2 regions of the Agrobacterium sp. H141 genome follow, and region 2 is predicted to be linked to the other one. Evidence: predicted binding sites of a transcription regulator. Region 2 holds the regulator's gene; the other holds the start of a gene.
What was found. Region 2 encodes PhoB, which activates phosphate uptake and scavenging genes when phosphate is short. Its sites were predicted from a motif close to TGTCATNNANCTGTCAT; they were not measured.

Region 1 (4,385 bases), 2.0 Mb from region 2:
TTTCTGGAAGAATTCCGGTCCAAGCATGTTCATTGTCCATTAGCAGTTGAAGCGCCTGTTGACGGCATACGCCATGAATGAGCGTGCTGACAATCCGGTTTCACCTTGGCAGGCGATCTCTGCTCAGCTGGCTGGCAGAAGCTGTCCCTTTGGGAAAAATTTCCCCGTGCTGAAGCCCTCGCCGAAGATGGTGTCATATTGCACAAGGCGATAATCATTCAAAGCGGGATCAGCCACAGGAGCCATCAGCCAGTCGGGATGGCCTTCGCCTTTCTTGTCGACCAGCATATAGCGATCGACCACGTCGTAGCGTTCATGAACCCTGCCAAGCAAGCCCGTATAGAAGGGATGTTCGAAGCCCGCGAGCGCCAACAAATGCATAGGTAGCTGCGAGGGGCTGACAGCGCCGAGATCTTTCTTGGTGCCGGTTTTCGAAGACCAGATCACAAGCGGCGTTTCATGTTCTCGGGCCATCTGTTCGACATCGGCACGTCGGTCGGCGACCTGATCTTTCATGTAACCGCTTTCGGGGTAAACCGTTCTGAGCGGAGGAAGGTGGTCGCCGAAGATCATAATGATGGTTTCGCGGTCACGCTTTTTTGCCCATTGCATCAGGTGTTTCAGGCTATCGTCGGCCTCTCGCACGCCTTGCGAATAGGTTGCAAGGATTGCCTTGCTGCCGTCAGACAGATCCGGTCCGTTGATGGCGATGGTATTGTTCTTGTAGCGGCCTGCCTCATAGGGGCCGTGGCCCTGAAGCGTGACGGCGAAGAAGAAGAACGGCTTGTCGGTGCTGTCGGCGTTCTCGATCAATTCGGCAGTCAGTGCCTCGTCGGAGGCGAAGATGCCGCGCTTTTCCATTGGCGGCATGTTTTCTTCCGACAGGAAGTTGTCGAAGCCCAGCGCATCATAGACATTGCCACGGTTCCAGAACCAGCTCTGGAAGGGATGGAAGGCCTTGGCGGCATAGCCTTGCGACTTGAAAAAAGTGGCAAGCGAGGGCAGCGGGCGACGGATATATTGCTGATAGGGAATGCTGCCGGTGGGCAGGAAGGCATTGGAAAAGCCGGTGAGCGCCTCGAATTCGACATTGGCGGTCATCCCGCCGAATTCCGGCGAGAACATTGTCCCGGACTGGTTGGCGCGGATGACCGGCATTGGATCAGGCGTCAGCCGCACCGAGGTAATCCGCGTCGGATCCCAAAGCGACTCGCTCATGATCATGATGACGTCGGGCTTCTCCGAGGACGTCGAAACTGCCGCAGGAGAGACTGGCGTGGAGGGGATCTGGTCGATTGCCGTGGCATCATAGCCTTGGGGCGGCGCGACATTGGCCATCGGGATATTGAAGGCAAAGGCGAACAGGAAGCCGTTCTGCCTGTAGTTGGCCTTCTGGTCCCACATCATGGGAATGATGTTGAGTTGGTCCCGCAGCGGCGAATATTTGGCATAGTCGAGCAGTGGCACAAAGCCGGCGATCAGGGGAATGGCCACGGCCAGACGGGCCAGTTTTCCCTTGGTGGAAATCGGATTGAAGTTGCGTCGTGCGAAAACCCACAGATAGACGATCGAGGCGACAGCGAGCACGGTTGCCACGCCATAGCCGAACGCGGCCAGTGGACGATCCGCCACCATGGCCGGCATCAGTTCGAAAATCTGGCGGCCGAACAGCATGTCGCTCGGATAGAGCGGATCTGACAGAAACATTTGTTTCTGGCTCGATATGAAGGCTGGCAGGATGGCCAGCGGCATCAGGATCAGCGCGGCCTGATGGGCGCGACCGAGCAGCGCATCAAGAGCAATATAGAATACGAACAAGAGGCCGATTGCGGCAAGGCCCGGTCTGTCTGGTGAAAACAGATAGGTTCCCACGTCATCGAGCGTGCCGCGCGCGATCCATTCCATCAGGAAGACGGTGGTGAAGGACAATGCCAGCGAATTCAACAGACATAGGCTGCTGGCGAAAAAACCGGCGTGACTGTGCGTTGGTATCGCTGATTTCAGCGCTGGCTGTTTTACGAGTACGGGGGCGTTATCGGTGGCAAACTCGGCCAACGCAGTCTCCAGGTTCAGTCGGAATGAAAAATATGAGCGGTGTCATACAAGTGTCATATAACTGTCATGAACGCTAGATGAACGGAGGCTATGGGACGCCCGTTGGAGTAAATTATTTTGCGCTGCGTTACAGGCTTTGCGGTCCGGGCAGTCCTTCGTCGTTGCGAAGCGACAGGACACGCGCTAGAGGATTGGCATGGCTGAGCAAAAGACTGTTACCGACACACTTCGTATCGCAATCGCGCAGGGCAATCCGACCGTTGGCGATGTCGCCGGAAACCTTGCCAAGGCGCGGGCTGCGCGGGTTGAGGCCAAGGCCAATGGCGCTGACCTCGTGGTATTGCCCGAGCTTTTCATCTCGGGCTATCCGCCAGAGGATCTGGTGCTGAAGCCTTCATTCCTGGCGGCCTGTCAGTCAGCCGTCGATGAACTGGCTGCCGATACAGCCGATGGCGGCCCGGGCGTGATCATCGGTTTTCCCCGTCAGGGTGAGACAGGCCGGCACAATTCCGTGGCGCTGATCGATGGCGGCAAGATCCTGGCATTGCGCGACAAGGTCGATCTGCCCAATTACGGCGAATTCGACGAGAAGCGGGTTTTCGAGGAAGGCTCGATTTCAGGTCCCTTCAATTTCCGCGGTGTTCGGCTCGGTATCCCGATCTGTGAGGAAATCTGGAACGATCTGGGTATCTGCGAGACGCTGGCGGAAGCCGGCGCCGAGATCCTGATCGTGCCGAATGGCTCGCCTTATTATCGCGGCAAGCTCGATGTGCGTCATCAGGTGGTGTTGCGACAGGTAATCGAGAGCGGACTGCCGCTTCTGTTCGTCAATCAGCTTTGCGGCCAGGACGAACTGGTCTTCGATGGCGCAAGCTTTGCCTTCAACTCAGACAAGACGCTGGCATTCCAGATGAGCCAGTTCGAGGAGACCTTCTATGTCTCGACATGGCGTCGCGAGGAGGACGGCTGGTGCTGTGACAAAGGCCCGATGTCACAGATTCCAGAAGCGGAAGAAGCGGATTACCGTGCCTGCATGCTGGGTTTCCGTGACTATGTGAACAAGAATGGTTTCCGCAGCGTCGTGCTGGGACTGTCCGGTGGCATCGACTCGGCCATTTGCGCGGCCATTGCGGTCGATGCACTGGGTGAGGAGCGCGTGCGCACGGTCATGCTGCCCTATCATTATACCTCCGAGGATTCGCTTAAAGATGCGGCCGATTGCGCCAAGGCTCTTGGCTGCCATTACGACATCGTGCCGATTGCGGAACCTGTAGAAGGCTTCCTGACCGCACTTGGCGAAATGTTCGAGGGCACGGAAAGTGGCGTGACGGAGGAAAACCTGCAAAGCCGCACGCGTGGCACGATCCTGATGGCGATCTCCAACAAGTTCGGTTCGATGGTCGTGACCACCGGCAACAAGTCGGAAATGTCGGTCGGTTATGCGACGCTTTACGGCGACATGAATGGTGGCTTCAATCCCATCAAGGACCTCTACAAGATGCAGGTCTATGCCATTTCTGCCTGGCGCAACGCGCATGTGCCGCCGGGAGCGCTTGGGCCGTCTGGGGAGGTTATCCCAGCCAATATCCTGACCAAGGCACCTTCTGCGGAACTGCGTCCCGATCAGACGGACCAGGATTCCCTGCCACCTTATCCGGTTCTGGATGACATTCTGGAATGCCTGGTGGAAAAGGAGATGTCGGTTGAAGACATCATTGCGCGGGGGCACGAGGTCGCGACGGTCCACCGCATCGAGCACCTGCTTTATCTGGCGGAATACAAGCGTCGTCAGTCGGCGCCGGGCGTGAAGATCACCAAGAAGAATTTCGGCCGTGATCGGCGCTATCCGATTACGAACCGGTTCCGGGATCGTGCATGAGCGATCGTACCGAGGGTCCGGGCGTTCGGACCGCGATGCCTGAATTCTCGCAGGCTGAACGAGACTATATCTTTTCCGTCTCGGCGAGCGAAGAGGGGCGCAGCTCGCTCTTCGGTGTGGTGTCGGCCTTTGCCTATTATGCGCCGGCAATCGCCATCGGTGCCTATGGCTTATGGGACGGCGACTTCAAGGTGCTCGGCATCGGTTTCCTGACATTGGTCGCCAGTCTCGTATGGGGCTTTGCGGGCGAGTGGGGTCGCCGCAACGCGTTGCAGACGGGCGTGGCGATTGTCGTCAAGCTGCGGCGTGCGCTGGAACAGCCAACCAGTTTGTAGGCGAATTTGTTATTGGGGAGGGATTATGCGCAGTTCGGTTGAGATCTACGACATGGAGACGCGCGAGTGCGAGGTGGTCTGGCAGACAGACGATCTTGTCGAAGCGCCGAACTGGT
Region 2 (4,385 bases):
GGACAGCGTTGCCGACCGCCATGCCCATTGGATTGCCGCCATAAGTGGATCCGTGTGTGCCGGCCGTCATTCCGGAAGCGGCCTCTTCGGTTGCAAGGCACGCGCCGAGCGGGAACCCGCCGCCAATACCCTTGGCAACCGCCATGATGTCTGGCGTGATGCCCGCCCATTCATGGGCAAACAGCTTGCCGGTACGGCCAACACCGCACTGCACTTCATCAAGCATCAGCAAAAGGCCGTGCTCATCGCAAAGTGCGCGCAATTCCCGCAGGAAGGCGTTGGACGCGAGGCGAATACCGCCTTCGCCCTGCAACGGTTCAAGCAGGATGCCAGCCGTCTCCTCGGTGATCGCAGCCTTCACAGCTTCGATGTCGCCGAACGCAACCTGATCGAAGCCGGGAGCCTTGGGGCCGAAGCCTTCCAGATACTTTTCCTGACCACCAGCCGCAATCGTCGCGATCGTCCGGCCGTGAAACGCGCCCTCAAAGGTAATGATGTGGAAGCGTTCTGGGTTGCCCTTGGCAAAATGGTAACGACGCGCGGTCTTGATCGCGCATTCCAGAGCTTCTGCGCCGGAATTGGTAAAGAACACGCGGTCGGCAAATGTTGCAGCCGTCAGACGCTCGGCAAGCTTTTCCTGGCCCGGAATGTCGTAGAGATTGGAAAGGTGCCAAACCTTGTCCGCCTGCTCTTTTAAGGCGCTCACCAGATGAGGATGCGCATGGCCGAGTGAGTTCACCGCGACGCCGGCGGCAAAGTCGAGATAGCGCTCGCCGTCTTCGGTGATCAGCCAGACACCCTCGCCGCGTTCGAAGCGCAACGGAGCGCGATTATAGGTCTGATAGAGCGGGGAGGCCTCGGCCATTGCGCTTGACTCCTTCGACAGGCACGGAAGATACGGGTTTCGCTGATTGGCGGGTGTTACGAAGTCTAAAAATCAAAAATGCCGCCTTGCGGCGGCTCGCGCACTATCTTCATTTCGGACCCCCATGTCAATAAATCACCGCAATTGCGGGACTTTTTAGCACGGTGCCGTCGCAGCCACGCTTTAGTAGGCGATAGTGGTATTTTAGCCTGTGGACAGCAAGTTGGGGAAAACTATGAAATCGATTCGCGATGATTCCGGCGACTCTTGTCACGGAGTCAGGCTCACACTAGGTTAATGATCAATTACTAGACTGCATGCGGCGGAACTAGTCACCGACAATATCGAGGCATATTTTTTGTTTCGGAGTCTTCCGAGGCAGCGGTGAAGGATTCGGCCTCGGAATGCGCTACAGGCGGAGATATTTGGCATGAATTGGACTGATGAGCGCGTTGAAAGGCTGACGAAGTTGTGGGCCGAAGGTCTCAGCGCAAGCCAGATCGCGGCACAACTAGGCGGCGTCAGTCGAAACGCTGTCATTGGCAAGGTACACCGACTTTGTTTGCCCGGTCGCGCCAAGGCTGGCGGCTCCTCGTCTGCCTCTCGCGCGCCAAAGCGTCCGGCGCCAACGACAGCGCGGCCGCAAAGCTTTCAGCCACGTGTAGCCACGCGCTCGGCCGCCCGTCCTGCCGGCACAACCGTGTCACAGGATGAAATCGATGCTGGTGGCGAAGAGGAGCGTGCAGTCGTTCCGGTGCCATCCAATGTCGTGGTGCCGATTTCGCGTCGTCTTGCCCTCACGGAACTCACCGATCGCACCTGCAAATGGCCGATTGGCGATCCGATGACTGATGAGTTTCATTTCTGCGGCTGCGAGGCATCGGATAACGCACCTTACTGCACCTACCACTCGAAACTGGCTTATCAGCCAGTCAATGACCGCAGGCGCTCATCCGCGCAAAAGCAATCGCTTCCCAGCCGATAAAGATCATGAGATGAGGCCCCGCAAGGGGCCTTTTTTATGTAGTAAGTAAAAAGCCCACCGCCTGGCTGGGCAATGGGCTGAAACAGCGGTAGCAACCGCCAGCATGGGTCGGTAACCTGTCAGGCCTCCATGGAATATCCAGCGCCGCGCACGGTGCGGATCACGTCCTGCATGTTGGAAAAATTAAGCGCCTTGCGTAGCCGGCCGACATGCACGTCCACGGTACGCTCGTCCACATAGATGTCATGCCCCCACACACCGTCCAGAAGCTGTGAACGCGAATAGACACGCCCGGGCGATGCCATCAGGAATTCCAGCAGACGAAACTCGGTCGGTCCAAGTCGAACTTCACGGCTCTTGCGGTGAACACGATGCGTTTCGCGGTCGAGTTCGATGTCGCCGCAACGCAGAACGCTGGACAGCACTTCTGGCCGCGCCCTACGCAGCATGGCTTTTACCCGTGCCATCAGTTCCGGTGTGGAGAAGGGCTTGACCACGTAGTCGTCTGCACCTGTCGCCAATCCGCGTATGCGTTCGCTTTCCTCGCCGCGTGCCGTCAACATGATGATCGGCAGCCGTTCTGTTTCCGGGCGAACCCGAAGGCGGCGGCAAAGTTCGATCCCCGACACGCCGGGCAACATCCAGTCAAGGATCAGGAGATCAGGAACCCGTTCCTGCATGCGTATTTCGGCCTCGTCGCCCCGAAGGATCGTCTCGACTTCATAGCCCTCAGATTCCAGATTGTAACGCAGGAGGACGCTCAGCGCCTCCTCGTCTTCAACCACAGCTATTTTCGGCGCCATCTAGTGTCTCACTTCAAGTGCTTATTCCGCGACCGCACTGACATCGGTCGTCGTATCGTCCTTGGGACGGTCACCTTCCGGCTGCGTACCGGTGGTCATGTAATAGATGGTCTCTGCGATATTGGTCGCGTGGTCACCCACTCGCTCGATATTCTTGGCGCAGAACAGCAGATGCGTGCAGGTCGTGATATTGCGCGGATCTTCCATCATGTAGGTCAAAAGCTCGCGAAACAGCGAGGTGTAGATGGCGTCGATCTCTTCGTCGCGGTCACGGATGATCTTGGCCTTTTCCGCAGAACGGGTGGTGTAGACATCCAGAACATCGGTCAGCTGTTCGAGTGCGAGTTCGGAGAGATGTTCCAGTCCGCGCGCCAGCTTGCGGGGAACGCCGGTGCCCTGAACGGCCATCACGCGCTTTGCATTGTTCTTGCCCATGTCACCAACGCGTTCCAGATCGCTGGCGATTCGCAGCGCACCGATGATTTCGCGCAGGTCGGCTGCGACCGGCTGGCGACGAGCTATGGTGATGATGGCCTTGTCACCGATTTCGCGCTCGGCATTGTCCATCACCACGTCGTCAGAAATCACCTTCTGGGCAAGGGCGGCGTCGGAATTGACCAATGCGCGGACCGAGTCACCGACCATCTGTTCGGCAAGGCCCCCCATCTCGGAGATGCGCCGGATCAGATATTTAAGGTCTTCATCGAAAGCGGATAGAATATGGGTCGATGGCATTTGAGGTATCCTCGAAATTGGCTTCAGCGCGGATGAAACGGGATATCAGCCGAAGCGGCCCATGATGTAATCCTGCGTGCGCTGATCATCCGGATTGGTGAACATCTTGTCTGTGTCGTTTTCTTCAACGAGTACGCCAAGATGGAACATGGCGGTGCGCTGCGAGACACGCGCGGCCTGCTGCATCGAGTGCGTCACGATCACGATCGTGTAATTGGCGCGCAGCTCGTGGATGAGTTCTTCAACCTTGGCCGTCGCAATCGGATCGAGCGCCGAACAGGGTTCATCCATCAGAATGACTTCCGGGCTGACCGCTACTGCGCGCGCGATGCACAGGCGCTGTTGCTGACCACCGGAAAGGCCGGTGCCTGGCTCCTGAAGGCGATCCTTCACTTCGTTCCAGAGGCCGGCCTTCTGCAGGCTTGTCTCGACGATCTGGTCCAGGTCGGCCTTGCCCTTGGCGAGCCCGTGGATGCGCGGACCATAAGAGATGTTTTCATAGATCGACTTCGGAAAGGGGTTCGGCTTCTGGAACACCATGCCCACACGGGCGCGCAGTTCCACCACGTCGATCGAAGGATCGTAGATATCCAGCTCGTCGAGTGTGATCTTGCCGGACACGCGGCAATTTTCGATCGTGTCATTCATGCGGTTCAAGCAGCGCAGAAAGGTCGACTTTCCGCAGCCGGACGGGCCGATCAGGGCAGTCACCGTATTTTCGCGAACATTCAGGTTCACGTCGAAAAGCGCACGTTTCTCGCCGTAGTAAACCGACACATCCTTGCCGATCATCTTGTAGGTTTTATCGTTCATTTTCTGATCGACCGCCTTTTCCAAAGCTGTTTCCGACATCATGTTCATTGTTCTATTCCTTCTACCAGCGACGTTCAAAGCGCCGCCGTAGCAGAATGGCACCGACATTCATGACAAGCAGGAACAGGAGCAGAATGATGATAGCTCCGGACGTCCGCTCGACAAAGGCGCGTTCAGCTTCGTT

Region 1: a site for PhoB is predicted at 2,107-2,123, ahead of ACWPM9_RS08645 (LTA synthase family protein). Genes of this name have one in related genera too.

Annotation. Positions count from the first base shown of each region.
Region 1 is NZ_CM169893.1:1,888,922-1,893,306, forward strand. Features, by position in the region: gene ACWPM9_RS08640 (DUF1003 domain-containing protein) at 1-33, opposite strand, end outside; gene ACWPM9_RS08645 (LTA synthase family protein) at 124-2,055, opposite strand; gene ACWPM9_RS08650 (NAD+ synthase) at 2,252-3,934, shown strand; gene ACWPM9_RS08655 (hypothetical protein) at 3,931-4,269, shown strand; gene ACWPM9_RS08660 (TolB family protein) at 4,295-4,385, shown strand, end outside.
Region 2 is NZ_CM169893.1:3,854,511-3,858,895, reverse strand. Features, by position in the region: gene ACWPM9_RS18135 (aspartate aminotransferase family protein) at 1-865, opposite strand, end outside; gene ACWPM9_RS18130 (GcrA family cell cycle regulator) at 1,296-1,850, shown strand; gene phoB (phosphate regulon transcriptional regulator PhoB) at 1,970-2,653, opposite strand; gene phoU (phosphate signaling complex protein PhoU) at 2,675-3,388, opposite strand; gene pstB (phosphate ABC transporter ATP-binding protein PstB) at 3,434-4,249, opposite strand; gene pstA (phosphate ABC transporter permease PstA) at 4,263-4,385, opposite strand, start outside.